Regions from separate parts of the Desulfitobacterium elongatum genome, predicted to be linked through region 3. Evidence: riboswitches for the same ligand, from Rfam matches in the RefSeq annotation. Region 3 holds a riboswitch; each other region holds the start of a gene.
What was found. Region 3 has a riboswitch for cobalamin ahead of ACZ42W_RS18890 (alpha-ribazole kinase). Riboswitches for the same ligand answer to the same signal wherever they lie in the genome.
Positions count from the first base shown of each region.

Region 1: it holds a riboswitch for cobalamin, as region 3 does, so the genes downstream of both, cobT (nicotinate-nucleotide--dimethylbenzimidazole phosphoribosyltransferase) here and ACZ42W_RS18890 (alpha-ribazole kinase) in region 3, are expected to answer to the same signal.
Region 2: it holds a riboswitch for cobalamin, as region 3 does, so the genes downstream of both, purF (amidophosphoribosyltransferase) here and ACZ42W_RS18890 (alpha-ribazole kinase) in region 3, are expected to answer to the same signal.
Region 4: it holds a riboswitch for cobalamin, as region 3 does, so the genes downstream of both, ACZ42W_RS09825 (ABC transporter substrate-binding protein) here and ACZ42W_RS18890 (alpha-ribazole kinase) in region 3, are expected to answer to the same signal.

Region 1 is NZ_AP038772.1:2,037,515-2,045,416, forward strand. Features, by position in the region: gene ACZ42W_RS09650 (aminotransferase-like domain-containing protein) at 1-504, shown strand, start outside; gene cobS (adenosylcobinamide-GDP ribazoletransferase) at 689-1,441, opposite strand; gene cobU (bifunctional adenosylcobinamide kinase/adenosylcobinamide-phosphate guanylyltransferase) at 1,438-2,049, opposite strand; gene cobT (nicotinate-nucleotide--dimethylbenzimidazole phosphoribosyltransferase) at 2,119-3,270, opposite strand; cobalamin riboswitch at 3,368-3,542, opposite strand; gene ACZ42W_RS09670 (ATP-binding protein) at 3,760-5,121, shown strand; gene ACZ42W_RS09675 (Nramp family divalent metal transporter) at 5,227-6,501, opposite strand; gene ACZ42W_RS09680 (ParM/StbA family protein) at 6,761-7,870, shown strand; gene ACZ42W_RS09685 (hypothetical protein) at 7,867-7,902, shown strand, end outside.
Region 2 is NZ_AP038772.1:2,917,425-2,925,326, forward strand. Features, by position in the region: gene thiC (phosphomethylpyrimidine synthase ThiC) at 1-94, opposite strand, end outside; gene purF (amidophosphoribosyltransferase) at 125-1,540, opposite strand; cobalamin riboswitch at 1,709-1,879, opposite strand; partial or broken gene ACZ42W_RS13595 (methyl-accepting chemotaxis protein) at 2,220-2,325, opposite strand; gene ACZ42W_RS13600 (putative ABC transporter permease subunit) at 2,440-4,314, opposite strand; gene ACZ42W_RS13605 (ABC transporter ATP-binding protein) at 4,319-5,092, opposite strand; gene ACZ42W_RS13610 (YccF domain-containing protein) at 5,156-5,518, opposite strand; gene ACZ42W_RS13615 (urease accessory protein UreD) at 5,810-6,634, opposite strand; gene ureG (urease accessory protein UreG) at 6,636-7,247, opposite strand; gene ACZ42W_RS13625 (urease accessory protein UreF) at 7,275-7,902, opposite strand, start outside.
Region 3 is NZ_AP038772.1:3,987,312-3,995,213, forward strand. Features, by position in the region: gene ACZ42W_RS18865 (ATP-binding protein) at 1-320, opposite strand, end outside; gene ACZ42W_RS18870 (DedA family protein) at 875-1,528, opposite strand; gene ACZ42W_RS18875 (energy-coupling factor transporter transmembrane component T family protein) at 1,886-2,698, opposite strand; gene ACZ42W_RS18880 (ABC transporter ATP-binding protein) at 2,689-4,470, opposite strand; gene ACZ42W_RS18885 (ECF transporter S component) at 4,483-5,001, opposite strand; gene ACZ42W_RS18890 (alpha-ribazole kinase) at 5,060-5,803, opposite strand; cobalamin riboswitch at 5,900-6,079, opposite strand; gene ACZ42W_RS18895 (DUF401 family protein) at 6,206-7,411, opposite strand; gene ACZ42W_RS18900 (flavodoxin family protein) at 7,559-7,902, opposite strand, start outside.
Region 4 is NZ_AP038772.1:2,066,271-2,074,172, forward strand. Features, by position in the region: gene ACZ42W_RS09800 (Fpg/Nei family DNA glycosylase) at 13-888, shown strand; gene ACZ42W_RS09805 (SDR family oxidoreductase) at 934-1,803, shown strand; gene ACZ42W_RS09810 (C40 family peptidase) at 1,889-2,575, opposite strand; gene ACZ42W_RS09815 (ABC transporter ATP-binding protein) at 2,723-3,502, opposite strand; gene ACZ42W_RS09820 (FecCD family ABC transporter permease) at 3,505-4,545, opposite strand; gene ACZ42W_RS09825 (ABC transporter substrate-binding protein) at 4,572-5,543, opposite strand; cobalamin riboswitch at 5,679-5,866, opposite strand; gene ACZ42W_RS09830 (phasin family protein) at 6,105-6,428, shown strand; gene ACZ42W_RS09835 (ABC1 kinase family protein) at 6,492-7,902, shown strand, end outside.

The sequences.
Region 1 (7,902 bases), 1.9 Mb from region 3:
GGAGAGAATGTGGTTTATCTCGGGACATTTTCCAAGATCCTCGCTCCTGGACTTCGAGTAGGATATGTAGTGGGAGATGAAGATATTATCGCCCATTTGGAGCAAACCAAGGAGGGCGTCGATTTACACAGTAATAACCTGACACAGCGGGCAGTTTATGAATATTTGAGCCAAGGGTATTTGCCAGAACATATCCAGAGATTGCGGGAAGTGTATGGTGTCCGGCGGAATGCTATGGTCGATGCAATACATACCCATCTTGGAGATAAAGTGGAAATAATTGTTCCAAAGGGAGGCTTATTCTTGTGGGCAAAGCTCATCGGCAAGGATAATAGCTTTGATTATGTTCAAGAGATGATCCAACACAATGTACTTTATGTCCCGGGAGCGTTGTTCTACGCTGATGGGCGCGTTTCCAATGAAATGCGTCTGAATTATTCTTGTTCTACTCCAGATATCATTGAAGAAGGGGTTAAACGGTTGGCTCGGGGGTTGAGTAAGTAGATTCAGCGCATGTAGAAGGACGAAAAGGCTCGTTCACTACTTCGCGAAAAGCTACGCTATCACGTCTTTGAAAAGTTTGCTTTGGTGAATAGAGTAATAGAAATTTAATGATGAAAGCCGTTTTTCTTCAACTAAGTAACGTTGAGAAAGAACGGCTTTGCTTATTTGAGCTTCTTATTCGTTTTTAGTGTAGTAATGGAAAAGCTCCAAGTAGAAAAAAGAGCTCTGCAAATTCGATACTTGCACCATAGAGATCACCGGTAAGTCCGCCGAGAAGATGAGAAGACTTCGATGTGAAGATGAGGATGAACAGGGTGGCGGTCAAAAAGCCTATTACTCCTGGCCAGTGTAAGAACCAGAAGGTTAGAAGGAGAAGAAAAATCCCCTGGCTTAAGAAAATGCCTTTGGTTTGTCGGGAGGCTTCATGGAAGCCTTTGCCTAGCCCGTTAGCGCGAGCATAGGGGAAAAAATGGACTCCGATTAGAAATATCCACCGTGATAGGATGGGCATAAATAAAAGGATTAGCGGGGTTGATGGAGAGGGGAGAGAGAGGAGTTCTACGAAAAGCGAGGATTTAAGAAGGAGCAAGGCGATTGTGCTTATAGCTCCAAAGGCGCCGACCCTGCTATCCTTCATAATTTCCAGCATGCGTTCGGGGGTACGAGCGGATAACAGCCCATCCATGCTATCCATAAAGCCATCAAGATGGATTCCTCCTGTGAGGACTAATTGCAGGATTAGGAGGAGAGCTCCTGTGATAAGTGGAGGATACCAGGAGAGTAATAGGGTTGAACTTACACAGAGAATCCCACCAAGAAGGAGTCCGACGACGGGATAATAGTGCTGACTCTGGGTGAATTCCTCTTGAGAAACGTCTTTGGGGTTAGGAAAAGGAATACGAGTCAAGAAGGTCAGAGCAATCTGTAATTTCCTCATTTTTGTATCTTCACTTCCCGCTTTAGGGAATCTATCAGTACTTGTCCAGATTCTTTGATCTCCATTGGATATCCGGCAACGACGGAATAGACTTTAGAGGCTGTACGACCAAGGAGTTGATTTGCTCTCCCGGCTAGATCACGGTAGGCCCGCGATAAAGGGTTATCCGGAACAATTCCTTGCCCCACTTCATTCGTCACCATAATCACCTGAGGAACAATATCCTGGGCGAGATGGGCAACCCTTCGAACTTGATCAAGAATGATTTGTTCTTTCTCATCCTGAGCAAAAGGATCCTCACTTGATTCCTCACTATATTCAGAGAGGAGGAGATTCGTCAGCCAAAGAGTTACACAGTCGAGTAAGAGGACGACCTGTTCATTTCGGTAGTGTTCCAAGACGGAAGAAATAGCAAGAGGTTCTTCCACGAGGCTCCAATCGGAAGGGCGTTGTTCACGGTGCTTTTTTACACGCAGAGCCATCTCCTCGTCATAGACTTGGGCCGTAGCGATATATACAACAGGAAGTCCAGGATGAGCTGCAAGAAGTTCAGCAAAGCTACTCTTCCCGCTCCGTGCTCCTCCCGTGATGAGAATCAGATCAGACATGATATACCTCCAAAGGAAAATTTCAGAAGGGTATATTATATTACTCCGAAAAGTTTGTCAACAAAAGATTTACTTTTCGCTATCCTTTTCGCTAACTCCAGCAGAAGCAAAGGTAGCCATCTCATTAAGGATATGAATAGAAGCATCAAGTAAGTGGAAGGCGACTGCCGCCCCTGTTCCTTCTCCAAGGCGAAAATCGAGGTGCATGATGGGTTTTAGCTCAAGGTGTTTAAGAGCTGCGATGTGGCCTTGTTCGACAGAGGAGTGTGAAGGAATCAAGTAGAGGCGTGACAACGGTGAGAGTTGAGTAGCAATCAAAGCGGCTGCGGTAGAAATGACTCCATCGAGAACTACAGGAACTCTAGAGTAGGCGGCTTCCAAGATCACACCCGCAAGCGCACCAATTTCTAAACCACCGATTTTACTTAAAACATCGATACCATCGTTTGGATTTGGATGATTAACCGTGATTGACCGTGTAATCACTTCTTGTTTATGAAGCAAGGCTGAATCATCAAGCCCAGTTCCTCGGCCCGTAACTTCGGCTGCAGGCAATCCTGTGAATACCGAGACGATTGCTGCACTAGGGGTAGTATTCCCGATTCCTACTTCCCCAGTAGCTAAGACCTTTACTCCGGATTGAATCGCTTGACGTGCGATTTTCGCACCTGTGAGAAGGGAGAGAATGGCTTCCTTTCGGCTCATTGCGGGGCCCTTAGCCATATTCTCAGTTCCGTTTTTTATTCGATTACGCATCAGTTCTGGAGGGTCGAGAGGGAAAGCAATCCCGACATCCGTACAGATAACTTCCGCCTTGGCGTGCCTAGAAAGTACATTGATGCCAGCTCCACCCTGTAAGAAATTATAGAACATTTGTGGGGTAACTTCTTGTGGGAATGCGCTGACTCTTTCGGCTACAACTCCATGATCTCCAGCCATGACAAGGACAGCTTTCTTTTCAACTTCTGGCCAGGGGTTCTTTTGAATCCCACCAAGTTGTTTGGCTATGTGTTCTAAGACTCCCAGACTTCCAAGTGGTTTAGTTAGGGAATCGAGACGTTCCTGAACAGCCAGCATGGACTCCCCGTCTAATCCCTGAATACCTTCGATAAGTTGAGTTAATGCGGACTCACATTCCTCGAGTGTTGCGTTGGATAAGTCTGAAAGACCATGCAGCTCATCAACTGGGAGTACTTCATTTGATAGTTCTGTTTTCCTCATCATAAATCCTCTCCTTCTGATAAAAAAATAAAGTCCCGCCACATTTCTGTGGTCGGGACTTTGCCGTCATCTCCGTCGCTTTCCAATACACCCTGGAAAGTCTTTTTCATCTCTGGCAGGTCTCCTGGCTAAGATTCAAACACCCGAAACCCCTTCCCGGCAAATGCCAGTGGTTTTAGTTTGGGCTCATCTCTTACAGTGGTGGGTCCGCACCGGAATTACACCGGTTTCCCTATTCTCCCCAAAGGGGCACCAAAGATTTTTATAATGAAATTATCTTAAGAATAACAAAAAATTCCGATTTGTCAATAAAAATATTCCTTTTACAAAACTCAAAGAAGGGGTTATCATTACTTAAAGAGAATGTTGTACTAGTACACTTGTTTTTAATTGCTATTTAAGCAATACACATTAGAATAGGGTATGAGGAACAATCATTCAAATTTATCATAGGAATAGACAAAATATATTAATCAGGAAGTGTAAATTGTGAAAGATGTTAAAATGCAAAGGATCTCCCTTCTTTTTGATGGAGTCGTCATTTTCCACGAACTTAATCAGGATGGTGTCATCCATTCGTTGAAAACTCTTTTGAAACTCATCGCCTCGCCAGAAAACAATCTAGCTGAAGTCTATCGTGAATATCACCGTTTCTGTTCTTTAGCGATCGAAGTGAACTGGCCAGCGCATCTTTGGGATCTCCTCTTAGAAGATGAAAATGAATTAACACATCAAGTAGCACGGAGTAACAGAAAAGAGATTGTAAGAAGTTTTGTTGAACTGGCCACCCGTGATATTCTCATCTGGCGTGAAATTTCGGAATTAACACCAACAGAAATCAAGGAAGTCATTCAAAAGAAATTCTCCTTAGTAGAGAAAGATTCACAAGACATATGGTTAAAATCCCCACTTTCCCTGTCAAATTGGCCGAATTGGACTCCTGAGAACTCAACGTTTTCAACGAAAGAGATGAGTCCAGCTGAAATCTATCTGCATACAGCTAAGAATCAAGTCAAAGAAGCTTTGGCGAAGGGAAATCCAATTGAGATGATGGATGAATTGATTTCGTTCTATCAGAGGGTGGGTTCTGGAATTTTTAGTCGTTCATTTGCCTATAAGTGGCAGGGCGACTTTGGTCACCTCAAAGGGGTTCGTCCAGATCCGATGCATAAGAGTCAGTTAATTGGTCAAGAACGGGAGCAAAGTATAGTGCTTCAGAATACTGAGTTTTTCTTATCGGGATACCCTGCGAATAATGTCATTCTTTATGGTAATCGTGGAACTGGGAAGTCTTCCTTAGTCAAGGCGCTTTTGCAAGAATACTATGATCGGGGATTAAGACTGGTCGAACTGTCAAAATCGGATCTAAAAGATTATCCGAAAGTCATCCAGCTTCTTGGAAAACAGCCACAGAAGTTTATCGTATTTATCGATGATCTCTCCTTTGAAGAGTCTGAGGCGGAATATAAAATACTTAAAACCCTTCTTGAAGGTGGGTTAGAGGGGAAACCTCAGAATGTCTTGATTTATGCGACCTCGAACCGACGTCACTTGGTGCGCGAAAGTTTCTCGGAACGGCAAGGAGATGAGGTCAACCGTAGGGATAACATGGAAGAAAAGTTATCCTTAGCGGACCGATTTGGAATCACAGTGACCTTCCCATCCCCCGATCAGGAAGGGTATCTGAAAATCGTTGAAGAGTTAGCGACACAGCAAGGGATTGTCATGGAGAGAGAGTCGTTAAGGCAGCAAGCCTTACGTTGGGTTATGCAGCATAATGCGCGATCAGGACGTACAGCCCGTCAATTTATTGATTACTTAGCCGCTAGTCAAGGCGTAGCAGCTAAGTAACACTAGTAAAGTAAACCCGTCCTTGAGGAAGGGTAAACTTTGCATTTTGAGTTGATGTAAGGGGCTAGAAGACTAAGAAAAAGTGTGGGTGATCCCCACACTTTCTTAGTTTAAGAGAGTTAGATAAATCAGTACCGCATTTAAGGAGATAATCAAGGTGACTATGATGCAGCCGATAATATTTGTGAACTTTCGGTTTGCCATTTCTCCCATCACGTCTTTTCTACTGGTAATGATGAGGAGCGGTATGACCGCAGCAGGGAGTGCAAAGCTTAAGGTCACCTGGCTGACGATAAGGATCTTCATGGGATTCAGTCCTAGCCAGAGTAACACCATAGCAGGAATAATGGTGATAATCCGTCGAATATTAATGGGAATATCGAGTCCTATGAACCCTTTCATCATACATTCTCCAGCCATTGCCCCTACGGTTGATGAGGAAAGACCGGAGGCAAGAAGGGCGAGCCCGAAAGCACCACTGGAGAGGTGTCCAAGGAGTGGAGTAAGGGAGCGATGCGCCTCCTCGATAGTATCGACAGGAATCCCTTTCGAATAGAATACTGAGGCTGCCACGATAAGCATAGCGGCATTGACTAGGAAAGCGATGTTCATAGCAAACACGATATCCAGACGCTCCATCCTGAAGTGTCGTTTGATGTCTTGGATATCCTCACTCGTCCTCCGAGATTTGACTAGCTCAGAATGGAGAAAGATGACATGGGGCATGACCGTAGCGCCAAGCATACCCACTGCAACCAGGATGCTTTCGGGGCCTAAGCTAGGAACAAGGGTATGATAAGCAACTTTACTCCAATCGGGTTTGGCTAGGAAAATCTCGACAAAATAGGAGATTCCTATGACAGCTACAAGTAGGACGATGGTCCGTTCAATGGCTTGTTGCCCAAAGCGTTGTAAGTAAACGAGAAGGAAGGTAACAAAGATCGTGATGGCTCCAGCCAAAAGTAGGGGTATCCCAAAGAGAAGATAAAAACCTAAGGTGGCACCTAAGAATTCAGCCATATAGGTTGCAATCGCGGTAAAAAGTGTGATGACCCAGAGAAGCATGTTCGTCCTTCGACTAAAAATCTGTCCGCAGTGGGTCGCAAGATCAATTCCTGTAACAATTCCAAGTTTAGCCGATAAAGTCTGCAAGAAGATAGCCATCAGGTTGCTCCAAAGGATAACCCATAAAAGTGTGTAATTGAAATTTGACCCACCGCTTATGTTCGTAGCAAAATTCCCAGGATCAATGTATGCGACACTGACGATAAAGGCGGGACCAAGGTAACGAAGGAGGGATTTTGCTTTTTGACGCCAGGTTTCCCGCTTAAGATGAAGTGGCACGGAGACATTTTGAAGTAGGAGCGGGTTATCACTCATTTTTACCATCCTTCCTGATTGAAACAAATCGATGGGTTAACATTATTGCACCGCCTCTTTCTCGATATCATAAGGTGACCCATTTCTAAGGTATGGAGGGGGAGATTCAGTGGTGAGTTGTTTCCTCATGGTAAGATATGGAGAGGCGTTAAAAGTGAATAAGGATGTAAATGTTTTTACAAGTGGTTCGTTGTGGTATACAATTGAAAATAATTGGTTTTTGATGAAATTCGATGAAATAGTGCAGGGAGGAACGAAAGTGTTTGAAAATGATATTCTCGTGGCCGGAGGAGATCCTGGATTTGGTGCAATAAAACTGGATGCAGGAGATACAAAAGTATTATTTCCAGCAGTGATATGTAAAGGAAATGAACGGATTTTTTCGACACTCGGAAATACAAATGTGGCAAGAGGATCAGAGCAAGAAGCTCAGATCGCTTCTTTAGACGTTATCGTTACGAATAATTCTACGGGAGTTGAACGCCATTACTTCATGGGAAGCCTTGCTGAAAGTTTAAATCCGAATGAAGCTCATTATTGCTGGGACGAAGATAAATCAACAGATGAAGAGGCTACCGCACTATTAGTCGTTGCACTTGCTATCGCTCAAAAAACTCCAAAGGCCAATATCTACTTAGGAACTGGAGTTCCAGTCAAGTACTATGCGGCTTTGAAGGACAAGTATGAAGCAGAACTTAAGGGTTCATGGTCTGTACTGTTCCGTTCAGGTCCCTTGAAGGGGCAGACGCGAAATCTTACTATTATTCGTTCTCGAGTTCTTCCACAAAGTTATGGAGTTTTTATAAAAGAGACGTTGAATGAGTATGGAATCCCAACAAGCCCCAAGTTATTTAGTGGCTACGTTGTGGTGATCGATCCAGGCTTCCGAACCACAGATATTGCTACCTTCTACGATGGTATTATGCTAGATCCCCCGAATTCTTTTAGTATCGAAAAGGGATTAAAGTGGGCCTATACTGGAGTTGCTGAGAAACTCAAGGAACTGACAAGTGAGCACGAGAATCCCATTGAGACCGACGATAAGGAACTTGATAAGATCTTCCGAGTTAATGGAGGGATGTACCCCTGGAATAATGGGTCGATTAACCTCAATCCGGTTATGCAAGCCATGCTAAACCAATTGGGAACAGACATCACACGAGAGGTTAAGAAGGCTCTAAAACCCATGCTCGGTAAAATCCATACCGTTATTGTTGCCGGTAAAGTGGGAGAAATGATTTTTGAACACTTACAACTGGAGAATAAAGTACTCATTGAGGATCCACAATTCGGGAATGCTACAGGTTTTAGAATTATGGCTGCAAATCTAGTGAACAGCATAACGAAGAAGGCGAATAGTAACTCATGACGCTCGAAGCGCACTCTATCACCCTTCGTTTG
Region 2 (7,902 bases), 1.1 Mb from region 3:
GCCGAATAAATTCCGGTGAGACTCCTTCCCTAGACGCCACCTGTTCCATTTCAGGTGTAATGATTCCCTTTAAAGCGCTAGTCAATAAACTCATAATTGTCCTCCTCTTTGATTTAATTATTTCTTATATTATGGAAACCTTTGAATCGGTTCCCAAAAGTTGCACAGGGTAAACACCGTCAAAACAGGCTGTGCAAAAATCGTGGGGTCGCTTCAATACTCGAAGCATTCGTTCTAAATCGAGATAATGAAGACTATCTGCCCCGATATGAAGTCTAATCTCTTCGATAGACCTGCGAGCAGCGACGAGTTCTCCAGAGGATGAAATATCGATTCCGTAATAACAGGGATAGCATAGGGGTGGAGAAGCCACTAAAAAATGGACTTCTTTTGCCCCTGCCTCCCGTAGTATACGGATGATGTGACTACTGGTAGTTCCCCTCACAAGTGAATCGTCTACAATCACTACCCGTTGACCCTGAAGTATCTCATCGATAGTATTAAATTTCATTCTGACAGCTTGCTCCCGGTTTTTTTGCCCAGGCCTTATAAAGGTCCTGCCCATATAGCGATTTCTGATCAAACCTTCCCGGAAAGGCAGACCGCGCTCTTCAGCATATCCCATCGCCACGGCCATTCCAGAATCTGGGACAGAAATTACCACGTCCCCCTCCACCGGAAATTCTTTAGCCAGTTCCCTGCCAAAATCCCGACGAACTAAATTGACAGTTCTACCGTCAATTACGCTGTCGGAGCGAGAAAGGTAGATATATTCAAAAATACAGAGGTGGCGGTTACCCGAGCTAGAGCGCGTAGGTATAGAATGAATTCCATTTTTGTCTATAATCACGATCTCCCCGGGTTCAATTTCCCTGATAAATTCTCCGCCCACAGTTTCGACGGCACAGGTTTCAGAAGCAAGTACATAGCCTGATTTCGTTCCTTTTAATTTTCCAAGGCAGAGGGGCCGCATTCCGTATGGATCCCGCAGGCCGATGAGACTGTTTTTTGTCATCACGACTAGAGAAAACGAACCGGAGATTTCACTCATACAGAGTTCTAGGATCTTCTCTAAGGGAAGTTGTCTGTACTTAGCCATAAATCCAAAAAATATTTCACTATCGGTACTGATTTCCTTAGATAAACGAGTCGGTTCCAATCTCTTTTTCAATAGAGAGACATTGGTTAAGTTGCCGTTATGAGCGAGAGCCACACTCCCCCTATAATTCCTGTACAATAAAGGTTGAGCATTGACCTCTGAACTATCGCCTGAGGTGGAATACCTGACATGACCAATCGCTATGCCCCCTTTTAAGGTGCTTAAAAGATTTTCATTAAAAACGTCTGTTACTAGCCCCATTTTTTTGTGTAAATGAATTTCCGTCCCATCGGAGATGGCTATGCCTGCACTTTCCTCTCCTCGGTGTTGTAGAGCGTTTAAACCAAAATAGGTTTTAAAGCCTACCTCATCACCAGGAGAATAGATACCGAATACACCACATTCATCTCGGGGCTTATCATTAGATTCATCAAGGTACATTTTTTCTTCCCTCCCTTGTGACTTCGTTTATCACCTAAATTGAACGAGGAACATTTTTCGATTAATGACCAGAGGCTAATGAAAAAATAGATAACAAAAAAATCCGCAACCCTAATAGGGTGCGGATTTTTCCATCATCCTCACTCAAGCCGACTTATACGCGAAGCCGACAGTTCAATTTTACAGGCAGGTCTCCTGACTCAGGTTCACGGCCTTTTGCCTCCTTCCTTCTTACAAAGTGGAAATGGCAAAGGCTCCCCTTTACAGTGGCGGGTCCGTCCGGGAATTCCACCCGGTTCCCTATTCTCCCTCTCGGGCACCTGTAAAAATATAGTGAATTTACTTTAGATAATATTCTCATTTTTCAGACTTGTCAAGACTATTCTTATATAATTTACCTATAATTTATATCCTAAAACCACAAAAGGCTTAAGCATGCGTCATATGCACTCCTAAGCCTTTTCCGTTTTCCACTATAGAGTCAACCTATCCTAAAACTCTTTTCTTAAAGTGGCGACTTGTTCTACAGACATCGATTCTTCTTGAGCAGATAAAGCGATCGTATCCATGATGGCATCAAGCTCTATTACGGATTGCTCAAGGGTCTCAAATTCTGATTCGACTTTATGGGACATTTCCTTACCCTGTGTCACTTGCTTTTCTCCAGTATTCATTTTTTCAACCGCTTCAGCGACGACGGCAAAGCCACGTCCCTGTTCTCCTGCCCGTGCCGCTTCGATGGCTGCATTCAAAGCCAGTAAATTCGTTTGCTCGGCGATACCAGAGTCTCTTTGAGGTACTGGAAAAATGATAAGCGGGCTGTACGCCCGCTTAATCTTAATCTTATCCTTATACGTTTACTGACTCACACACATACGTTTACTAAACTCACACTACGTTTATTTACTCACTCGTCTTTTCCCGAGCTTCTTCTTTCGACCTGTGACGATTTCTACTCGGAAGCCTTTTCGGCTCTGCCGAACTGTAGCGGCCATAAATCCAAGAAACATCACTGCCCATACGCCGCCAGTCACGATGGTTCCCATCAGAATCCGTAACGTTGTCGGCCACAACAAGGGTCGGCTCAAGAGATACAAAACATAAAGGATAGCTGACAGAAACCCACCTTCGAAGGTTATCGGCGGGAGTTCCTGAAGAAGAGAGACCAGCTCTGCCGGTCGAAAAAGATAGACGATGCCCACTGCTAATAAGAGGATAAAAAACAAGTTAATAAGATACATAAATAGGGAAGCTCCGGGTGAAATACGCTGTTGGGGAGTGTCTGGATTATAGCGGCAGTTATTAATGGAGTAAAAGAGTCCGATCGCGCTTGACCCCAGGGAGAGAAGCACCGCCCCTATCGCCAGAGCAAAAATCAAGGTAGTAGACATACCGATTGCATAGGATGTCCCGACTAACAAGACTTCCATTAATAACAACGTCGGAAGAACGGCTGCTAGCAATTTCCCCCAGACCACTGGCCATCCCGCAAGGGGAACGCTATTTAATAGCCAGTCAGATTCTCCTTCGCGACCGAATGATTGCAAAGCCATGTTACCGCTGAACATGACGGTGTACATAATCAATACGGTTATTAAGGAAGTGCGGCTTGAATCGGCATGGGAAAACATGAATTGGGCCACAAAGAAGAGCATGATAATCAAGGGCGTCAAATAGCCAAACCATTCCCGGGTGTCACGCTTCATATAAAGTAAATCTTTCTTAGCCACTGCCCACATTCCCAGCCAAGGAGAGCCTACACCGATGACCTCTTCCTTAAATAGTGAAGATAAAGCCTTTCCCTGCAGGCGATGCTCTTCCCCTTGCACGACGGTAACCCGTTTTTTACGACGTCTACCCCCTTCTCCTTGACTCAGTGATATGAAGCCCTGGCGGAATCCCCGTTCAACAAGCTTGAAAGCCATCATAAACAGGAAAGCGCCCACGAAGAAGATCAAGAGGCTCCAGCCAAGTCCGGCGAGGAAGTTCCCTGAAATCCCTGCAATTAAAGCTTCTGAGCCCCATCCCCAGGGGAAGAAGTCCATCACTTTGAGCATCTGTTCTTGGCCTGCTAGCCAAACGCCTATGTTTAACTTATCTTCATTATTTATCACCATGCTCGGAAGCTGAAAAACCAAGGCAATCAGAATGCCTGCCAAAGCCCCGATAAAGCCAACGGCTTCCTTACTCCGATGTGGCGGGACAAGACGCATCACCAGCAGGTTGAGGAGTTCAGCTACAGCGGTACCTATCGCCAATAGCCCAAGACCCACCAAGAAAACCAAAAGGTAGAAGGTGGCTCCCGCTTGAAAAAATAGCCCACAAAAAACTCCCGGTAAGAAGACAAATAAAAGTGCTGTCAATACGTTACTTCCGATCACTGACAGAGATTTTACGGCAAAAACGACCTTGAGGGGGACGGGTGCCATGAATAGAAGCTCTAAATCCTCGGACATATAAAGGGCAGCAAAGGCTGCCGTAATGCCAAAAATGATCTGGCTGATCAAGCCACCCATGAATAACAGGGAAAGGAACCCTTGGACCGTTTGGGGTGACATCGTTTTCAAAGACCCATAGGCAGAAAAGCCTAAGGAAACTAAGAGGGAGAGCAATCCCAACAAAAGGACTACCATTCCGATTAACGCACCCTTCGGCCGATGTCTCATCTTATTCCAAGCTACTCGCAGTTGGTTTCTCAGTAACAACTTAAAATCTTGGACAAAGGATTGTTCCTGCGGTGGATCAGTAAGGGGAGGAGGTAAAATGATGTGCACGGGTTTATCCCTCCCCCAGACTATTGATTAACTCGGCATTTTCGTGACCGCCTGTGAGTTCCAGGAAGATATCTTCCAAGCTTTCTCCACCGTGCCCAACCTTCTGACGCAGTTCCTCAGGACTACCCTGAGCAATCAGCTGTCCTTCTTTGAGAATAGCGACACGGTGGCACATTCTTTCTGCAATCTCCAAGATATGGGTCGAGATAAAAATGGCCGCCCCCTGCCGAGCCATCTCCTGCAACACGTCCTTTAAAAGGCGAGCACTAGCAGGATCCAAACCGACCGTAGGTTCATCGAGAAGGATGACTTTGGGCTGATGGATGAGTGCTGACGCCAACACCACCTTTTGACGCATGCCGTGGGAGTAACCCTCCAATAGCTCATCTGCTCGGTCTGAGAGACCAAACAAACTCAAGAGCTGTTCCGACCGTTCCTCGATGCTCTCTTTAGGCATCCGATAAAGGGAGGCGATAAGCTGTAAAAATTCCCGTGCCGAAAGCTTACCATATAATTTAGGCTGATCAGGCACGTAGGCCATCAAAGACTTGGCTTGAGTGGGCTGTTTGCTGATATCGTAGCCGCAGATAACGGCTTCTCCTTCACTGGGCTCCATTAGGCCAGTTAACATTTTGATGGTGGTTGTTTTGCCTGCACCATTCGGTCCTAGAAACCCGAAGATTTCTCCGCTCTTGACCTCGAGGTTAAGTCCTTTAACCACCGAGACTTGCCCATATCTTTTAGTGAGTTGCTGCGTCCTAATCAGGACACGATCCATAAATAATGCCCCCTTTTCGGTTCCCTATGGTTACTTGATAGGCTCTTTCTTAAGGCTCTTACTCTATCGAATTTTCGCTCCAAAAGGTATAAGCCCCAACATAGCAAATTTAAAGTGCTGAAGTCCGAAAGGTATACCAATAATCGTTAGGCAGAAGATTACCCCGATAGCAAGATGACTCAAAGCCAATTCCCATCCAAATACGATAAGCCATAGGATATTCATCAGTAAATCACCGACTCCAAAATGGCCAAGTTCTATGTCTTTTCCAAAGGGCCATAATACAAACTGGGCTATCTTGAAACATTGAAGGCCAAAGGGTATGCCAATAATCGTGATACATAATATAAGACCTGCTAAGGACCATGCAATAGCTGCAAGAATTCCCCCAAAGATTAGCCAAATCAAATTCCCAATAAAATTCATGATCTTCCTCCTTAGATCTTAATCAAGACGCAGCGCCCATTTAGGACAAACCGACGTACAATAGATTATGACTTACCTTAATGCGTCATATCCTTTATCATGATTATATAATTAAATTCTATGTGTTCTCGCCAAGTCCTTCAACCATCGGCAGATTCTCTCTTTGAGTTCTTCTCGAGTGATCCCTTTTTCCCCAATCAAACTCTTTATTCGTTTAAGTCCGTGTAGTAAAGCTCGTGCTCGGAGGAAAAGCACAACAAAAAAGAGGTCCAAATGACCTCTTTATCTTAACTAATATTTTCGAAGAAACACAGGAGGTTTACCAAACCATTCCCTTCGAATTAGGGTGTGGCATAGATTGAAGACTTTCTCAACGTCTTGCGTGGTATGAGCTAAAACACGCAGAGAGAAGCCCGATACAGAAAGCAGAGATAACCCATATTTGGACGTTAACTCCTTACTTTCTAGTAAATCTCCTAACCTTGATAAGAAATCAGCATCTGCCCTATCGCCTATGACCAACATCGTTCCAAAATGGGTATACCCCTCTAAAAGGCCGATCTCACGTATACTTTGACTCCTAGGTGTCAGCCTCATATGATCTGCTACGACCAAACTCTCCCCTAAATAGACTTCAGTATTTAAATCGAGTAGGTCGTAGGAAAACAGTGTTCCTTCTGAATCCCATCCGGAGGTTATAATATCTGTCGTAATATAACAAGTCCCTTGTTCCATATGTACGACAGTTTTTTGCTTATACCTTGAATTCCGATAGCCGATAATTGGATCCGGCAGATACTCTAATATACTACCCTCAGTTAGCGTAATATTAACTTCCTGGAAAACAGGTCTGTTCGGAGTTTTATAGATTTTCGTCGCCGATTGGGTGGTTAGCAATAACTCAGCCTGCTTGGATAACTGGATTTCGATTTTATATCGATCTCCATCCACATAGCCGCCCCCAGGATTCATGATGTAATAGCAGGCCTGTGCGTCATTTTGTAGATAGAACGGACTCATCATTTTAAAGGCTCCATAAAAATAAAGGTCTTCGGCGACGGTCTTTCCTCGTTTCTTTTCTGCCGCCAATTGCAGGTAACCCGTCCATTGTTCCATTCTAGCCTAGCCCTTCCAAGAGAACATTCTTTTTGATCCAATCCACAACGTACTGAAGACCTGTATCGTCTTTTAAATTCGTAAAAATAAAGGGCTTATTCCCTCTGAATTTATTCGTATCCGCTTCCATTACCTTGAGATTTGCTCCCACATAAGGAGCCAAGTCGATTTTATTAATGACAAATAGATCCGATTTTATCATTCCTTGACCGCCCTTACGCGGGATTTTCTCTCCTTGTGCGACATCGATGATGTATATCGAAAAGTCTGCTAACTCAGGACTAAAGGTGGCTGCGAGATTATCTCCACCACTTTCGACAAAAATAATCTGTACATCGGGGTGACGCCTTGTTAATTCGTCAACCGCCGCAAAGTTCATCGAAGCGTCTTCTCGGATAGCGGTATGAGGACAGCCCCCCGTTTCCACACCAATAATACGGTCAGCTGCTAACACACCATTTTCCATTAAGAATTTGGCATCTTCTTTTGTGTAAATATCATTCGTAACGACCGCCATGCTGTACTGATCCTTCATGGCGCGAGTTAACTTTTCGACGAGCATTGTCTTTCCGGCCCCTACTGGACCCCCTACTCCAATTTTTATTGGCTTCATCATGGTTCCTCTTTTCACACCTATTGCCTAAGACATAAAGATACGTATGTTTAATCGTTCATGTCTCATTTGAGAAATTTCAAGGCCTGGCGCGGTTATCCCAAAATCCTCGAGAGTAAGTGTCTCAATAACTTCACAGGACTCACGAATTAAGGTTGCAGACTCTTTAATCAGCTGCTGCCCTTCGGTCTGACCGAGTGGAATTCCCCGAACGGCATTTTGGATGAGACTCGTAAGCGAAGAAAACAAGTAACTCGATACGGTCGTTGCCTTGGGAATATGAAGACCATGCGCGATCAGGGCAAAGGCGAGTGCTGGGTGACTATGACAGGTTCTAGCTTTGACCCGTTCCCCATACTCAGATAGGGGTAGGGAGGGGTACAGTTGATTTCCTAAGGTCAACAACCTTTCACCCATCCTTCTACTTCCTTCTCTACTCTCTTGGGCGAGAATCACAGCGACTAACCTCTGATCGAGCTTCCAGATATCCTCCAACCGATTGTCCTCCAATGCTTCATACGCTAACCGGCAGGCAAGTCCATCGGTATACACGAGCTGCTCCCGAAGGAATACTTCAATCCACTGAGACAAGGACGCCTTATTATGCACTAGATCCTCTTGAATATAGGTCTCCAGACCAAAAGAATGGCTAAAA
Region 3 (7,902 bases):
CCTTTTCTGATTGTATTGAGTACCAAACATTGGCCGGAACATGCCCCATTTCCAATTCGCTTATCACAACCTGTAACGGAACAAAAGTTATGTCCAATTAATTCCTCAAGTAGGAATCCTGACATATTCAATAATGAAGGATTAACTGCCAAGATCCTTTTATCCTCACTCACGAGAAGGATACCATCAAAACTCGTTTGAAATAGAGCTTGCAGTCGTTGCTGTTTTCCTCGCCTCATTTTATTGATTATAATTATCAAGATAACGATAGCTAAACTCATAACAATTAAAAGAAGAGTCTTCGCTCCCCAATAATTCATAGCAATCTCTCCAAAATATTCGTTCATCATTTCACTTATAATTATACTCTATATTTTCCTTCTGACGAAAGAGTAGAATATATAAGGATTGAATATTTTGCCGGTTATATTTTCATCATATGCCACCCAAAAATAGCATCCACAGCAAACAACCATTTTTTTGTGCACATAAGATTGTTGGACTATATTTTCGTTTGTAAAAGAAATCTATGATCAGTCGAGGCTTCTTTGCATGAAGAGAGGCCGTGTAGAAAACAAAGCGTCTACACGGCCTCTTTTTATACATTTGTTGCTATATATTTAAGTCCCCATTAAACTATGCGCCATTTCCACCACTTCCACCTAGCCGAGCAAATCCATTGAAATCCAAGGTAGCCCCCGTTACTCTGCTTGCACCATGGGGTCTTATAATCGAATCAAACCGACTTAGAAACCTAGAGAACCTTCCCCTTGATTTCTTGAAAGCAAAAAGGGAATTAAGCCCAAGTACATGGGTTAATTCCCTCTTCTCGTTTGAACTATCAATATCTTTCTTAAATCACTCGGTTTATGAACTAATTCATGGTGTTCTTAGATTGCCCGAAGCGTTGCTTAAGATAACCTATAACTCCCGGTGCAATGGATATCCCGATGATCGCGAAAATAACTATTGTGAAATTATCCCGAACAATAGGCAGATTACCAAAAAAGTATCCCCCGAAAAGAACAATGCTTACCCAAAGAAAGGCTCCGGCGAGATTAAATAGCAGAAAACGCCAGTAGGCCATCACCCCAACTCCTGCTACGAAAGGAGCAAACGTTCGAATGATTGGGATGAATCGCGCCATAATAATTGTCTTTCCCCCATGCCTCTCATAGAAGTGTTGGGTTCGTTCAAGATTCTCCCGATTCAGGAAACGCATTTCTTTCGAAAAAACTTTAGGCCCAAAAAAGTGACCAATCTGATAATTCACAGTATCCCCCAAAATCGCAGCAACGAAAAGTAAGACAAACAACGTCTTTAGGTCTAAGGCACCACTCGCTGCGAAAGTTCCTGCTACGAAGATTAAGGAATCTCCCGGAAGGAACGGAGTAACAACAAGACCCGTCTCTGCGAATATAATCAGAAAAAGAATGAGATAGGTCCACGTGCCGTAAGCTTGAATTACAACACCTAGCTTCTCATCGAGATGAAGAAATATATCAATCACTGTTTGAATGAGTTCCATTGCACACCCTCCGACTTTGACTTGTTTTCAAAACTACTTCTCTAATAGTACTTCATTCGACAGAATTTTGCTATTCCCTTTCTCTTCTAATTCCCTTTATGACTGAAGAATAACAATGAGTTCCCCAAATTCTTCTTAGTGCACCCTTTAGAGAGAAAGTACGGAGGGGTCATTAGTTTTACAACTTTTTTGTTAGTGTAAATCCCGAATATGAATATTAATGCAAAATTAACAAATTCTTCATTGTACTTTAACATTACTATGGTAAAGTACAAATAACGACATTCTTCTCCTACCTTTATATAGACGAGGGTTTAGCTCTCGCCTCAATGAACCGTCTATTAGACGGTTTTTTCTTTATAAGAGACCTAATCTAAGTCCCATTCGCAAGTAGAAGCCACCTACTATCATTAAAAAAAGCATTCCCATAATACAATAATCCCTTACCGCTAAATGTAGTTCTCGTATATTCGTCATTGTGCGGGCATATCCGTAGCCACGATTCAGCATGCCTTTTGCTAAATCCTCAGCAATCAAGATGGAGTTCACAAATAAGGGGACCATAATGGGGATATAAGCTTTGATACGTCCTAGGCTTCCTTTATCATTGATTTTTGCTCCACGAGCTCTTTGAGCCTCGAGAATGAGTGATCTCTTTTTATCCAGAGTAGGGATAAAACGCAGGGCAGTCGTTATCATAAACGATATTTCCGAAGGAACTCTAAACTGATTCAAAAATAGCATAAAATCATCCATGGGAGTGGTTAAGGTTAACACCGAAGAAGCTAGAACCATAACCAGGAGTCGACAGATAAAATTGACCCCAGTCAACATTCCTCCTACAGATAGCGCCAAACGTCCGTCAGGTAAAGCAGAGAAAAGTACAATCTGGCACATCTCACTATGAAATCGTTCAGGTGGGTACGTAAAACCAGAGATCAAAAAAAGAAATAGACAAATCGAAACTAAAGGCCGGATAAGCTTCAAAACTTTCTTATAGGGTATATTACTCTGAACTGTTATTAGGACGATACCCAGCATGAGCAACACATTGTAGAGTGGATCCTCGAACAAGAAACTCCAGACGATGACGGTCAAAAGACCAAGTACTTTGGTACGGACATCTAGGCGATGAAGTAGAGATTCTCCCGGCAAATAGTCTACAAACATAGCGCCCGATCCCCCTCCTCAATGACTCTAACCAGTGACCCTCTGAATTCCTCAGCCGAAGTCGGTCTCAGACCTAAATCCGTTATCCTCTGACTCAGTGCACAGATTTGTGGCGGAAGAATTGCCGCCTGCCTTAGTATTTCAGAATTACCTAGAACCTCCCAGGTAGTGGCATCTCTTAATACATGACCCTTTTGTAACACGATGACCCGTTCCGTATATTCGGCAACGATGTCCATATCATGAGAGATCATAAGAATCGTTGTTCCCGTTCTATGGAGTTGTTGAAGCAACTCCATAATCTTTTGAACGCCCATCCAATCAAGGCCTGTCGTGGGTTCATCAATCACGAGAATCTTAGGAGTAAGTGCTAGAACAGAAGCAACCGCAATCAACTGACGTTCTCCCTTACCAAGTGTATAAGGATGAACCTCCCGAAATTTTTCTAGACCGGTTAACTCTAAGGCCTGAGTGATTCGATCCTTGATCTCCCTCGAATGAAAACCCGCATTTTTCAAACCAAACTCCAACTCTTTCTCAACTGAAACGGAAAAGATTTGGTGATCCGGGTTTTGAAACACATAGCCCACCGTTTGGGCAAGATGTGCAGTGTCATACTCCTTCGTGTTCATCCCCTTAATGATAACTTCTCCCTGTGTCGGCATGAGCAGCCCATTCAAATGTTTGGCTAAAGTGGTCTTCCCCGCTCCATTGGAACCGACCAGTGCGACGAATTCACCTTTTTGAATAACAAGATCAATCCCTTGTATCGCTATTTGTCCGGATTCATACTGGTGGACAAGTTGATTAACCTGAATGAACGGTGAACTCTGTGCTTGCTTTTCCACAGTCTTTTCTTGATCGTCTTCCCTTATCTCGATAGGCTTGGCCAATGGGTCCATTACGTTCCGCAACTTTTGTTTACTTGTTAAACTGCGAATCAGGGACTCAGCACTCGCAACGTCTAAAGGGATATCTTCAAATTCAATCCAGCCCCTTTGATAAAACTCCCAACCTAAAAGGCTTACCGGCAAGGGCTTTATCCCGAATTCCTGCAAAAAAGGAATATTGCGAAAAAGCTTTTCAGGAGCCCCTTGCCAAGCAATCTCCCCGTGATCAAGTACAACAAGTTCATCTGCTCTTTGAAGGATCTCTTCACTCGAATGTTCAATCACGAGAAGAGTCCGATCTTCTTCCCGACAGAGATCATCTAAGGCCCGATAGATTTCTACTCGCCCCTCAGGATCGAGTTCAGAGGTTGGCTCATCCAGAACCATAATTTCGGGCTCCATGGCTAGTACTCCAGCAATCACTAGCCTTTGTTTTTCTCCACCTGATAACTCAGCCGTGGAGCGCCCGTTATGTTCTCTCAATTGAACACTTTCTAGCGCTCGTTCAACTCTTCTATGAACCTCTTCAATCGGTACACCGAAATTTCGGGGTCCAAAAGCTACATCTTCTGCTACTGTTCTCCCAACAATCTGGCTTTCTGCTTCCTGAAGGACAAGTCCTACCTGCTTAGCCAATTCCTGCACTCGATACTTACTTGTCTCTTTACCAGCAACGATGACCTCTCCGATTAAATTCCCTTGCATAAGCTGTGGAATCAGTCCATTTAAACATAAACTTAACGTTGTTTTTCCTGCTCCTGTGCGACCCATTAAAACGACGAATTTCCCCTTCTCCACCGTTAAGTTGACCTGTTTCAAACTCTCAACCTCAGCGTGAGGATAGCGGTAAGAAACATTCTTTAATTCAACGACCTGCTCCACAGTTACACCCCTCTAAATCAATCGACTTCCCTTGAGAGCTTTATACGCTAACGCTGATACCACAATGTTGATGACTGAACCCACCAATAAGAAGGGCATTAACCCTAAAACGGCTCCCATACCACCCATAGGAAAAACCATAAACGCACCCGCCACGCCATTTAAGAGGGACGTCACGATCACCGCAGCAATTAAACCCATTTTCTTATTGACGAAGCGATAAATCAAGGCAAAGACAGCCATTTCTACAGCGATCACTAAATGCATAGGAATTCCAAGTGGGAAACCCACGACCGCTGAAGAAAGTAAATGACCGAGAGCAATGACTACGGCTCCTTCAAGTCCTCCAAAGGCTAATGCACTGAAAAAGCCCGGTGCAGAATCCAAGCCCACTGTCCCAACTGGACTCGGGATTTTAATCAAGGCACCCACTGCACTCAATGCAATAAAAACGGCCATGATTGCAATCCGTCTTATATTCAGGGCCGAGTTCTTGATGGTTTCTTCCTTTGAATTTGAACGGTTAATCATTATAAATTCCCCCTTAATTTTATTACTTCATCCTACTTGTACCCTTTAATTTTGAACCTTAAATAATCCCACCGAGCCTCCCAACCTTACAGATCGGAATCGTTCCAAAGTCGCCAAGTTGAATATTCTCAGGTGCCGTAAAAATAACACACGTTGATGGTCCTGCCGATTTTTCTAGATTAAGTTCGCATTTCGGTTCTCTCATAAATTCAACACCTACTATCGAAGCAATCGCATTGACTTCACCACGTATTCCTTGAGATCCCACTGGGATAATGTCATGAACCGCACGGTATCCTAGTAATTTTACAAGATGATCACCTTGGACAATTTCCGGATCATCTGGACTAAGGATCTCCGGCCCCACCTTAGGATGGCCCATACAAAAAATACCATCTCCAGGTTTAGATTGTCCGATTCTAAGCTTCGCTTTTTCACAAACCCCTACTACAGTAATCCCTAAGCCTGTTTGCTCTGTGAGCATATTCTTTTCTGTACTAATAGCCATAGGCATCGAAGCCAGATCCATAACCTTTAGCTCCTCTCTCACCCCCTTAAGTATTTCTTCACCTGCAGGCTTAGGCTCATTAGAAATCGCAATCGTGATCATCTGTGGAATCGCCCCAATGGAGAGTACTTCCAGCAAAGCGACTCGTGCAGTAAACCTCCCTGTTATGCTCCAAGGCACTTTGACTACATCGCGCTCCTTCATACCGATGGCACCACAAGAATCGCATGCTGCCACAAGGTATTGTGCCTCATTTAAGGAAACCACCTCAACATCTCGCCCATGATATCCCATTTCCCCCCTCCTTTCTTGCAAAAATAAAAAGTTCATAGTCATCTCGCTTCCTCCTCTCGGATAAAGCAAAAAGACCATGAACTTTACCATACTTCATGTGCTTCTAGATTATAGGCAGGTCTCCTGACTTAGAGTCATTGTCTCTTACATACCTTCCCAGTTACCCAGTGGCATCTCTGCATGAGACTCCTCTTTACAGTGGCGGGTCCGTCTGGGATTCACACCCAGTTCCCTATTCTCCCTCGCGTGAAGGGCACCTATAATCCATTTAATTGTTGAAATATTCTAATCCCATTCTAGACCAGATCAGATTAATGTCAAGCTTTTTTTGTATCTGTACGAAAATCGAGCGTCGCAAAACTACTTTTCAAAGAGTTGGTTATGTACATCATTTAATGAAACCTATTGAAATAAATATAAAAAGTAACAATATCCAGAAATAATTATTAAAAACATAACCATAATAGGAATAGTTCTTTTGACCAAGTCTAAAAATGATGTGTTGAAATGCACAGTTACTATTGCTAAACAAATATGAGTTGGAGAAATTTGCATCGCCATATATGTTAAACACATTAGCAATATCATTAGTGCTAAACCTCCATAAGGTATAGCTGCAAATGCTAAAGGCATGCTTATTGCTATAATTGCTTGTGAACCTGCAATCATAGTTCCAACTATGAAAATAAGGGAAAATATAACAACCGTTGGAACGGGCAACCCTCCAAATGCTTGTGGTAATTTATTTATTACACCTGTGTATGTTAAAACATCCTTAAACATCATAATAATCACAGTACTAATTAATAACTTGGATTCAAATGCGCTAATAAACATAGGCGCTACTTCCTTAAAAGAAAATTTATTGATTATGAAGCTCATTATAATGACTGGAATGACGCCTATGTAAACTTGGCATTTGAAAAAAAGTATAATTACGATTGTTAATGCAATTGTCCATAAACTACGTATCAAATTTTTAGCATCTTCCTTTTTGTCAATTGAATCTGGCAATCCCGTTTCTTTTGGTATCTTTCTCACATAGAACAAATATCCTAATAAGAATAAGATTAAAACCATTGGTAGCATACCCACTACAAAAGCAGTCATGTCAACACCTGATAATTGCAAAGCTAAAATAATCGATGAATAGGTAGGCAGAAAAGCTTCTGATATATGCCTGAAATAGCTAGTAATAAATGTTTTATCTTCCTGACTAATAAAATCTCCACCTGCATTATCCACAATTGGAGCTGCTATGATAATAGAACCTACTGATGGTAATAGCCCGATAATAAAAGGTGCAAGCATTGCATTAACTCTTCGACTATTAAACATTCCACTCAATGACTTTTCTGCTAGAAATAAATGATCCCTCTTTTCAAGCATTCTCTGCAAAAAAGTAATGGAATAGAACGATAAAACCAAAGAGATTGTTACTTGACTAATGCTCGAAAGACCCATTATTTTCAAAGTTTGTATAATACCCACATTAAAAAATATACTTATTCCTATGATACCAACTAAAATTGAAATATATAGTGGCTTTTTAAATTTCATTGCCACAATAATCATAATAAATACCAATAAAATTTTTATTAAATCCATAGGTACTTCTCCTCGTCAAAATACAGTTTATTGTTCTAAAGATTATTTAGTCACACAATTTTCCTGACCCATACCTAACCACTAATCTCAAACAATAATCTCACGGATTTCAGGTCCGTGAGATTATAAGCGAACACTTAATCTAGTTTAGCTAAACAGTTCAACGCTCTTTTTAGCTAATCGCATCCCAAATATTCTTGCCCTTTCTTTCTGGTCTTCATCACCCTCTTGAATGCACACAGGACCATAGTGAATAAAAGGCTGACCCTCAGCAGCACCAGACGAATAGATTAACATCCCTTTTACCAACAACTCTGCAATCAATCCTAGCTCTGTTACTTCTGCTCCACCACCTATATAATCGGCTGTAGCAAAAACGGCCCCCAGTTTTCCACCAAACTTGATTGTTCTAGATGTATCCAACCATTGTTTTATTTGCCATGAAAAGGTACCAGCAATAGTCGGGGAGCCAAAGATAATCGTTTTAGCCT
Region 4 (7,902 bases), 1.9 Mb from region 3:
GGAGGGGAAGCTATGCCAGAAATTCCTGAGATGGAGCTTTATAAAAATAACCTCAATTCAACAGTAAAAGGGAAAACGATTGATCAGGTTTGGATATATCGTCCAAAGTGCGTTAACCTCGAAACTGATATCTTTAGTCATCGAATTATCGGCACAAAGATATCGGTTGTAGAACGCAAGGGGAAGTATTTAGTATTTAGCCTGAGTAATGGACTTAAGCTCCTTGCCCATATGATGTTGGATGGTAGGTTATATTACTTATCAGGGAAGGATTCGCCTCTCGAAAATTCAGACTTTGGGGAAGTCAATCGAATATACGAAAAGGTACAGGGCCTTTCCGGAAAGCCTAGTGTTTTATTTCTGCTGGAGGATGAATCACTCCTTTTCTTTTGTCAGCTTACACTAGGTTATCTCCGACTTTATGAGGAAGATGAACTTAGGTCGATCCTTGATGAATTGGGCCCAGATCCGTTAGATGCAGCTTTTGGTTCGGAAGATTTTAGTCTGCTCTTAGCGAAGGCAAGCAAGCGGGGGATGATTAAGCCCTGGCTGATGCAGCAGAAGAATATTTCAGGGGTCGGGAACGCCTACTCCAATGAGTCATTATTTGGAGCGGGTATGTTACCGACAAGGAAGATAGGATCAATTTCTTCTTCCGAGCGTATAACACTCTTTAGTGCGCTAAGAAATATACTGGAAGAATCTATCAAACAAGGAGGTGATATGGAGGAACCGTTTACTCTAAACGATGATTTTACTGGGGGGTTCATCCCTTATTTCCGTGTCTATGATAGACAGGGTGATCCCTGTTTCGAATGTGGTCAGTCTATCGTTAAGGAAGAAGTAGGGGGAAGAAATGCCTTTTTCTGCCCCCGATGCCAAAAGTAGTGGAGTGTAAACGCCTAAATATTCAATGAAAGGGGGTCAATTAATTTGAGTCAGACAAAGCTTCCAAAGCCTGCTTTTCCGCCGCAACATCAGGATAAACAACCCGGAGTAGAGTCTATGATGAATCCACTTCCTCTTGCCGAAGATTTCAATTATCATGGAAGTGGAAAACTCGAAGGAAAAGTAGCGCTAATTACAGGAGGAGATAGTGGAATCGGACGAGCTGTAGCGATTGCTTTTGCAAAAGAGGGAGCAGACATCGCGATCGTTTACAGGGATGAGCATTCTGATGCTGAAGCGACTCAGTCAAGAATTCAAGCGTTGGGCAAGAAGTGTTTTCTGCTCTCAGGGGATATTGGTGAAGAGGCGTTTTGCGGAAAAGTGGTATCAGATGTACTTAAAGCCTTTGGTCATTTAGAGATTCTTGTCAATAATGCTGGAGAACAGCATGTGCAGAATAGTTTACTGGATATTTCTGCAGTTCAGTTAGAACGGACCTTTAAGACAAATATATTTTCTTGCTTCTTCCTTACTCGGGCGGCACTACCCCATCTCAAATCGGGTGCAGTTATTATTAACACAACTTCGATTACAGCTTATGAAGGTCATGATCAACTCATTGACTACTCAGCCAGTAAGGGAGCAGTCGTAGCGTTCACTCGTTCCCTCTCTGAGTCTTTGTCTAAGCAAGGAATCCGTGTAAATGGGGTAGCACCGGGTCCAGTGTGGACTCCTTTGATTCCGGCTTCATTCCCTGCTGATCAGGTAGCTACTTTTGGGAGTACGACACCCATGCAGAGGGCAGGACAACCAAAGGAGATTGCTCCCGCCTATGTATTTCTTGCTTCAAGTGACTCGTCGTTTATGTCAGGTCAGATTCTTCACATTAACGGCGGAACAATTATTAACGGTTAGGTTGGGGGTTGTAAAAAACTACTCCGCATCAAAAACGATGCGGAGTAGTTTTTTGTGAACAGTATATTTGAGTTGTTCGCGCTGACTAGAGAACGCGCTTAGCCCCAATATAATGGGATTTCCAATAGGATCCCATCGAATAGATGGTTACTCCTTTAGAGCTTGATGCATTGATAAATTGTCCATTTCCAATGAAAATTCCAACGTGGTCGATGACCTTATCTCCATCGAGTGAAAAGAAGACGAGGTCACCTGCTTTCAGGTTTTCATAGGAGACTGCGGTTCCTTGCGCATACTGATCACGAGAAACACGGGGTAAGGAAATTCCCTGTTGAGCAAATACATACTGGGTGTATCCTGAACAATCAAAGCCACTTGGAGTTGTTCCACCCCAGACATATTTTACCCCGATATATTGTTTAGCAGTACTGATAATCGCACTGGCTTTTGAACTATTACTAGAGGAACTCACGGATTTCGTCGGAGTGCTAGTACTTTGCCCTCTTGATACTTGTGAGGTTGAACTACGCGGGCGAGGCGCGACGTTATTAGAGGAGGGCTTTTCTGAGGTGCTTTCGAGCGACGAAGTAACGGTTTGAGTATCGGAAGTTTGTTTGGGACTTTCCGCTGCGATTTGAATCTCATCAGGACGACTTGCTTCGTAGGAAAGATTGACTGTGTCTGTAAGTGCTTGTGGTTTTGCGGTGACTGCTGTGGTAAGAAGCCCGATTGTTAAAATAGTGGTCATGATTATATTTACACTTTTTTTCACGATGCATTTCTCCTTTCGAGTAAGCGATAGATGTCCAAAAGAAAGACAACCCGCCGCCCTTTGGAAGGTTGTCTCTAGTATATGATAAATTATTCACTTTGTCCTTATAAAAACTTTGGTAATAATTCTAGCATTTGTAAGAATTGTTTATCTACCACTTAACAAAAATTGTGGCACACCTAAAGTGGGATGTTCGATTCGTATTAAATCAGCTTTATAAATCTTAGCAAGGATGTCTTCGTTTAGGACTTCTGCAGCATTTCCCCAATTAATGATCTTTCCTTGATCAAGTAAGAGTAGCCGATCACAATACTGACCTGCAATATTCAGGTCATGTAAAACCATAATCAGGGTGAGTCCTTGTTCTTGATGCCACTTGCGTACATGCTCCATGACAAGAATCTGATGCCCAATATCAAGATAAGTCGTTGGCTCGTCTAAAATTAGAATCCGGGGTTCTTGGGCCATCGCACGGGCCAAGGAAACGAGTTGTCGTTGTCCTCCACTCAAGGCACTTACTTTCTTCGATCGAATATTCCATAAATTTAAATTTCTTAAGACGCTCTCCACAATTTCACGATCATGTGCTCCAAGCTCTGAAAAGGGTTTTAACCATGGGTATCGTCCCATGGAGACAATTTGTTCCACGGTATAGGGTAGAGGAGGAGTACCTTCTTGTTCAAGTACTGCAATTTGGCGAGCGAGTTCTTTATGAGAGTACGAGCTAAGAGGTTTATCGCGAAGGAGGATTTTTCCTGAGGAAAGAGAGTGTAGGCCACTCATTGAGCGAATAAGCGTCGATTTTCCACTTCCATTGGGCCCAATAATCCCGAATATTTCTCCTTCTGCAATTGTAAAGGATATGTCACATAAGACAGGAAAAGTTCCATAACGGTAGTTAACGTGTTCAAGCTCAAATAAACTCATCCCTAATCCCTCCTTAGCCTGTTTTTTAGTAAATACCCAAAAAACGGTGCACCAACAAATGCCGTAATGACTCCAATCGGAATCTCCCGTGATTCTAAAAGCGTACGAGCCAAAGTATCAGACCATAATAGAAAAATTGCTCCAGCCAAGGTTGAGACAGGAAGAAGAATTCTATGATCAGGCCCTACTGAGAGGCGCATAAGATGGGGGACGATTAACCCAACAAAGCCAATAATTCCAACGACTGAGACTGCTGCCGCAGTTAAGAGAGAGCCGACAACTAAGATAATGATTTTTTTTTGTTCAACATTCATCCCAAGGTGGGTTGCAGCTCTCTCACCGAGTGCGAGTACGTTGAGGTCTCGTTGCTGAAAGAGAAGGTAGGTTAATCCTATGAGGAAATAAGGGAGAAGAATAAACACATCTGTCCAAGTGCGATTCGCAAGACTCCCCATCATCCAGAAAACGATTTCTTGCATCTGTTGTCCTGAGATTGCGATTAAAAAGGAGAGAAATGCTCCCAGCAAGGATTGCACAACGACTCCAGAAAGAATCAGTGTTTCCCTTTCGTGTTGGCCTTGTTGCTTAGAGAGTGCTAGGACAAAGCCCAGGGAAATAAGTCCTCCTGCGAAGGAAAAGAGGGGGAGGGAAAGATGACCAAAGAACGATGAGCTTCTAAAAAATACGATAGAGGTAGCCGCACCGAAAGCGGCTCCTGAAGATACTCCGAGAATATAAGGATCAGCTAAGGGATTCCGGAGTATACCTTGAAAGGCAACCCCTGATGCAGCTAACATCGCACCCACGACCAAAGCAAGAAATACGCGTGGTAAACGCAAATTCCATACAATCGTTTCCTGAGCCATCGTCCAAGTCGCATCTAAACTCAAGAAGGGCAAATGATTCAGGAGGATTTGCCAAGTAAGATGGAAAGGGAGACGAACGGCGCCAGTCATGACGCTAAAAACCATGGAGAATAGGAGAAGAATGAACAGGCCACTGATCCACGATATACTTTTCGGGGCTAGAGTTTTGATGCTCATGCCTTTCCTTCCTCCTGATTACGTTCTTATTTAAACAGTTCTGGGTAAATAGCTTTTGCTATTGATTCTAATCCATCAACAATACGGGGACCCGGTCGAGTAACCATATCACTATCTAAATCGTAAACTTTTTTATTCTTAACTGCTTCGATAGTTTGCCAGGCTGGACGCACTAAGATTGTATCCTTCACATTGGGTAGGTAGTAAGAATAGGTGTCAAGAATGACTTGAGGGTTTTTAGCTATAACTTTTTCGGCACTGTATTGAGCCCAATCCTTAACATCACTGGCAATATTAATTCCGCCTGCTTTTGTGAGGAGCTCATTCAGAAAAGTGCCTTCTCCTGCAGTGAAAAGGTCGGGATCGACTTCAATCCACACCTTAGCTCGATCTGTAGATTTAATAGTAGCGACTTTGTCTGAAATCGTTTTTTCCTTCAGTTTCATCCCGTCAACAATTTTCTTTGCTTGTTCTTGGGCATCGGTGATTTGTCCGAATTTCTCAATGGTTTTGTATGTAGCCTCAAGACTCTGAGGATTTACCTGAACAACGGGAATCTTAAGATTTCGGATGGAGCTCACAGTTTTTTCATCCTGCATACCTAAGACGATCAAATCTGGGTTAAGCTTTAGGATTTGTTCGACATTTGGATGAAGGCTATCTTCAAAGATATATTCTACTTTTTGCTGAATCCCTTGGGGATAATCATCATATTTGGTGACGGCAATGACTTTGCCTTCTAGGCCAAGCGCAAATAAAGTCTCTGTGGAGGCGGGGACAAAGGACACGATCCGTTGAGGTTTACTCTTAAGGGTTGTTTCTACTCCCGCATCATCTTTAAAGACGAGAGGATAAATCGTTTGAAGTGAAGTTTTCTGTTCGGGAGATTTCGAGTGCTGTTGTGGAGTTTGGGTTGTGCTGCAACCACTAACGAAAATCAAGGAGAAGATAAGGGAAAATACAATCGCTGTTTTTCGGAATAATTTGACATCTCTCATCGCTTTGTTACCCCTTTCTGTGCACGTGAGGAAGAAAGAAATTGAAAAACCTTTTACCACGAGGATAAAAGGTTTTTGATTTGCTGCGTTAGAAATATTCCATTTTGCAGCGACTATTCCTTGTCCTCGAAGGATGTACGCTCGAATGAATAGGCAGGTTTTCTGGCTTATGGCAATGTATTCACGCCTTTCAGTCATAGGACAGCGGCATAGAAGAATACACTTCCATTTTACAGTGGCGGGACCGCGTCGGAATTACACCGACTTACCCTTTTACTCCTCTCAACTCATATAGGAGGAGAACCTAATCATCATGCTATATTCTTTTATTTCAATTATATAGCATGCATAAGTTAAAGTCCAAGATATTCTTTGCACCAAGTGGTTATCATTATCTTGATGGTGATTCGAATCTTTTTAGAAGAGTAAGCAAATAATAGTAAGAGAAGGATTTTACTGTATCCAATGGAATAGATTTTTCTTAGGGTAGGTTTTATGATGCCAGGGTATCGATGGAATGTGCGAACTACCAGTACTTAAGCTTAAAGGAGAGTGTTTTCTGTGAAAGATTTAATCAAAAAAGGTTTGGCATTGGGTCTAGGGTTTGCAGTTGTGAGTAAGGAGCAAATCGAAAAGGTCGTCGATGAACTTGTAAAAAAAGGAGAACTTTCCGCAAGTGAGTCCAAGGATCTGATCAACGAACTCATCCAGAAAGGCAACGAGCAGCATAAAGAGATTAATACAAAACTTCGAGATCAAGTTCAGAAGATATTAGAGGAATTGAATATCCCGAGTAAAGTGGATATCGATAGACTCGAGAAACGGATCGTGGAGTTGGAAAATGCTCAGGGAAATATTCAAGACCATACTCCTGGTAATGATTGAATTGATGACAACAAACGTTGAGAATCTTTGAGATATTAATACTGTTTTGCTAGGGGAATCGAAATGATCGGAAGAAGAATCCGTCATATCAATCGTTATCGCGAAGTCGCATCAGTTCTCGCCCGGCACGGGTTCGGCCTCATCCTAGAAGAGATGGGGCTCATTAATTTATTGTCTCTTCCAAAGCGGATTTTTCGAACCGAAGAAGAGGTGGATCCGCAAACGTTAGGAGAACGTTTGCGGATAGCGCTTGAAGAGTTAGGGCCAACCTATGTCAAAATGGGGCAAATTGCGAGCACAAGACCGGATATCTTACCAGCGTATGTGATTACTGAGCTCGAAAAACTTCAAGATCAGGTGCCTCCTTTTTCGTTTATTGAAGCGAGTAAGATCATTGAAGCCGAACTTGGGGCCGCCCCAAGCGACATCTTTATGGAATTCGATGAAACTCCTATTGCTGCAGCTTCGATTGGCCAAGTACATTATGCGGTACTCAAGTCAGGAGAGGAAGTCGCAGTCAAAGTTCAGCGACCTTTGATAGCTCATACTATCGAAACGGATCTTGAGATTCTTTTGGATCTTGCAGGGCTTGCCGAGAGGAGAATTGAGTGGGCGGCGCTTTATCATGTGAGGGACATGGTTGACGAATTTGCTCGCTCACTTCGTAGTGAGCTCGACTACAGTATCGAGGGGCGCAACGCTGAGAAGATTGCGAAGCAATTCGCTGAGGACACGACGATTCAAATCCCTAAGGTGTATTGGGAGTATTCTAAAAAAAGAGTATTAACTCTTGAGTTCATGCGTGGGGTAAAGCTTAGTCAGATTGAGAATCTCGAAAATCTTGGATATAACCGTGAGGTTCTCGCTGAAAATCTTATTAAGGCGATGTTTAAGCAAATTCTAATCAAAGGATTTTTTCATGGTGATCCCCATCCAGGAAATATCTTTGTCCTGCCAGGACAAATTATATCTTTCATTGATTTTGGGATGGTTGGTCGGCTTTCACCCGATATGAAGTACAACTTCGCCTCGCTCGTCATCGGGATGATGAGGCAAAAAACAGAGGACATGATTGATGCAGTATTTGAAATGGGAATTGTGCCCGATGATATCGATCGCAAGGTTTTGTTTCGAGATGTAGATCTCTTGAGAGAAAAGTATCTTGATGTTCCCTTGAGCCAAGTTCATCTCGGGGAAGCAGTGAATGATTTGTTTCAGATCGCTTTTCGACACCGAATTCTTATCCCCTCTGACCTCGTCCTGTTAGGGAAATCCTTGCTCAGTCTTGAAGGGATTGTTGAGCGTCTTGATCCGAATATTAGTATTGTCAATATTGCTGAACCTTTTGGGCGACAACTTCTAAAAGAACGCTTCAATCCAACGATCCTAGCGGAGAAGGCTTGGCATAATCTGAAGGAATATACTGAACTGATTATCGAACTCCCCAAGCAGACGAAGGCGCTTTTGCATACGA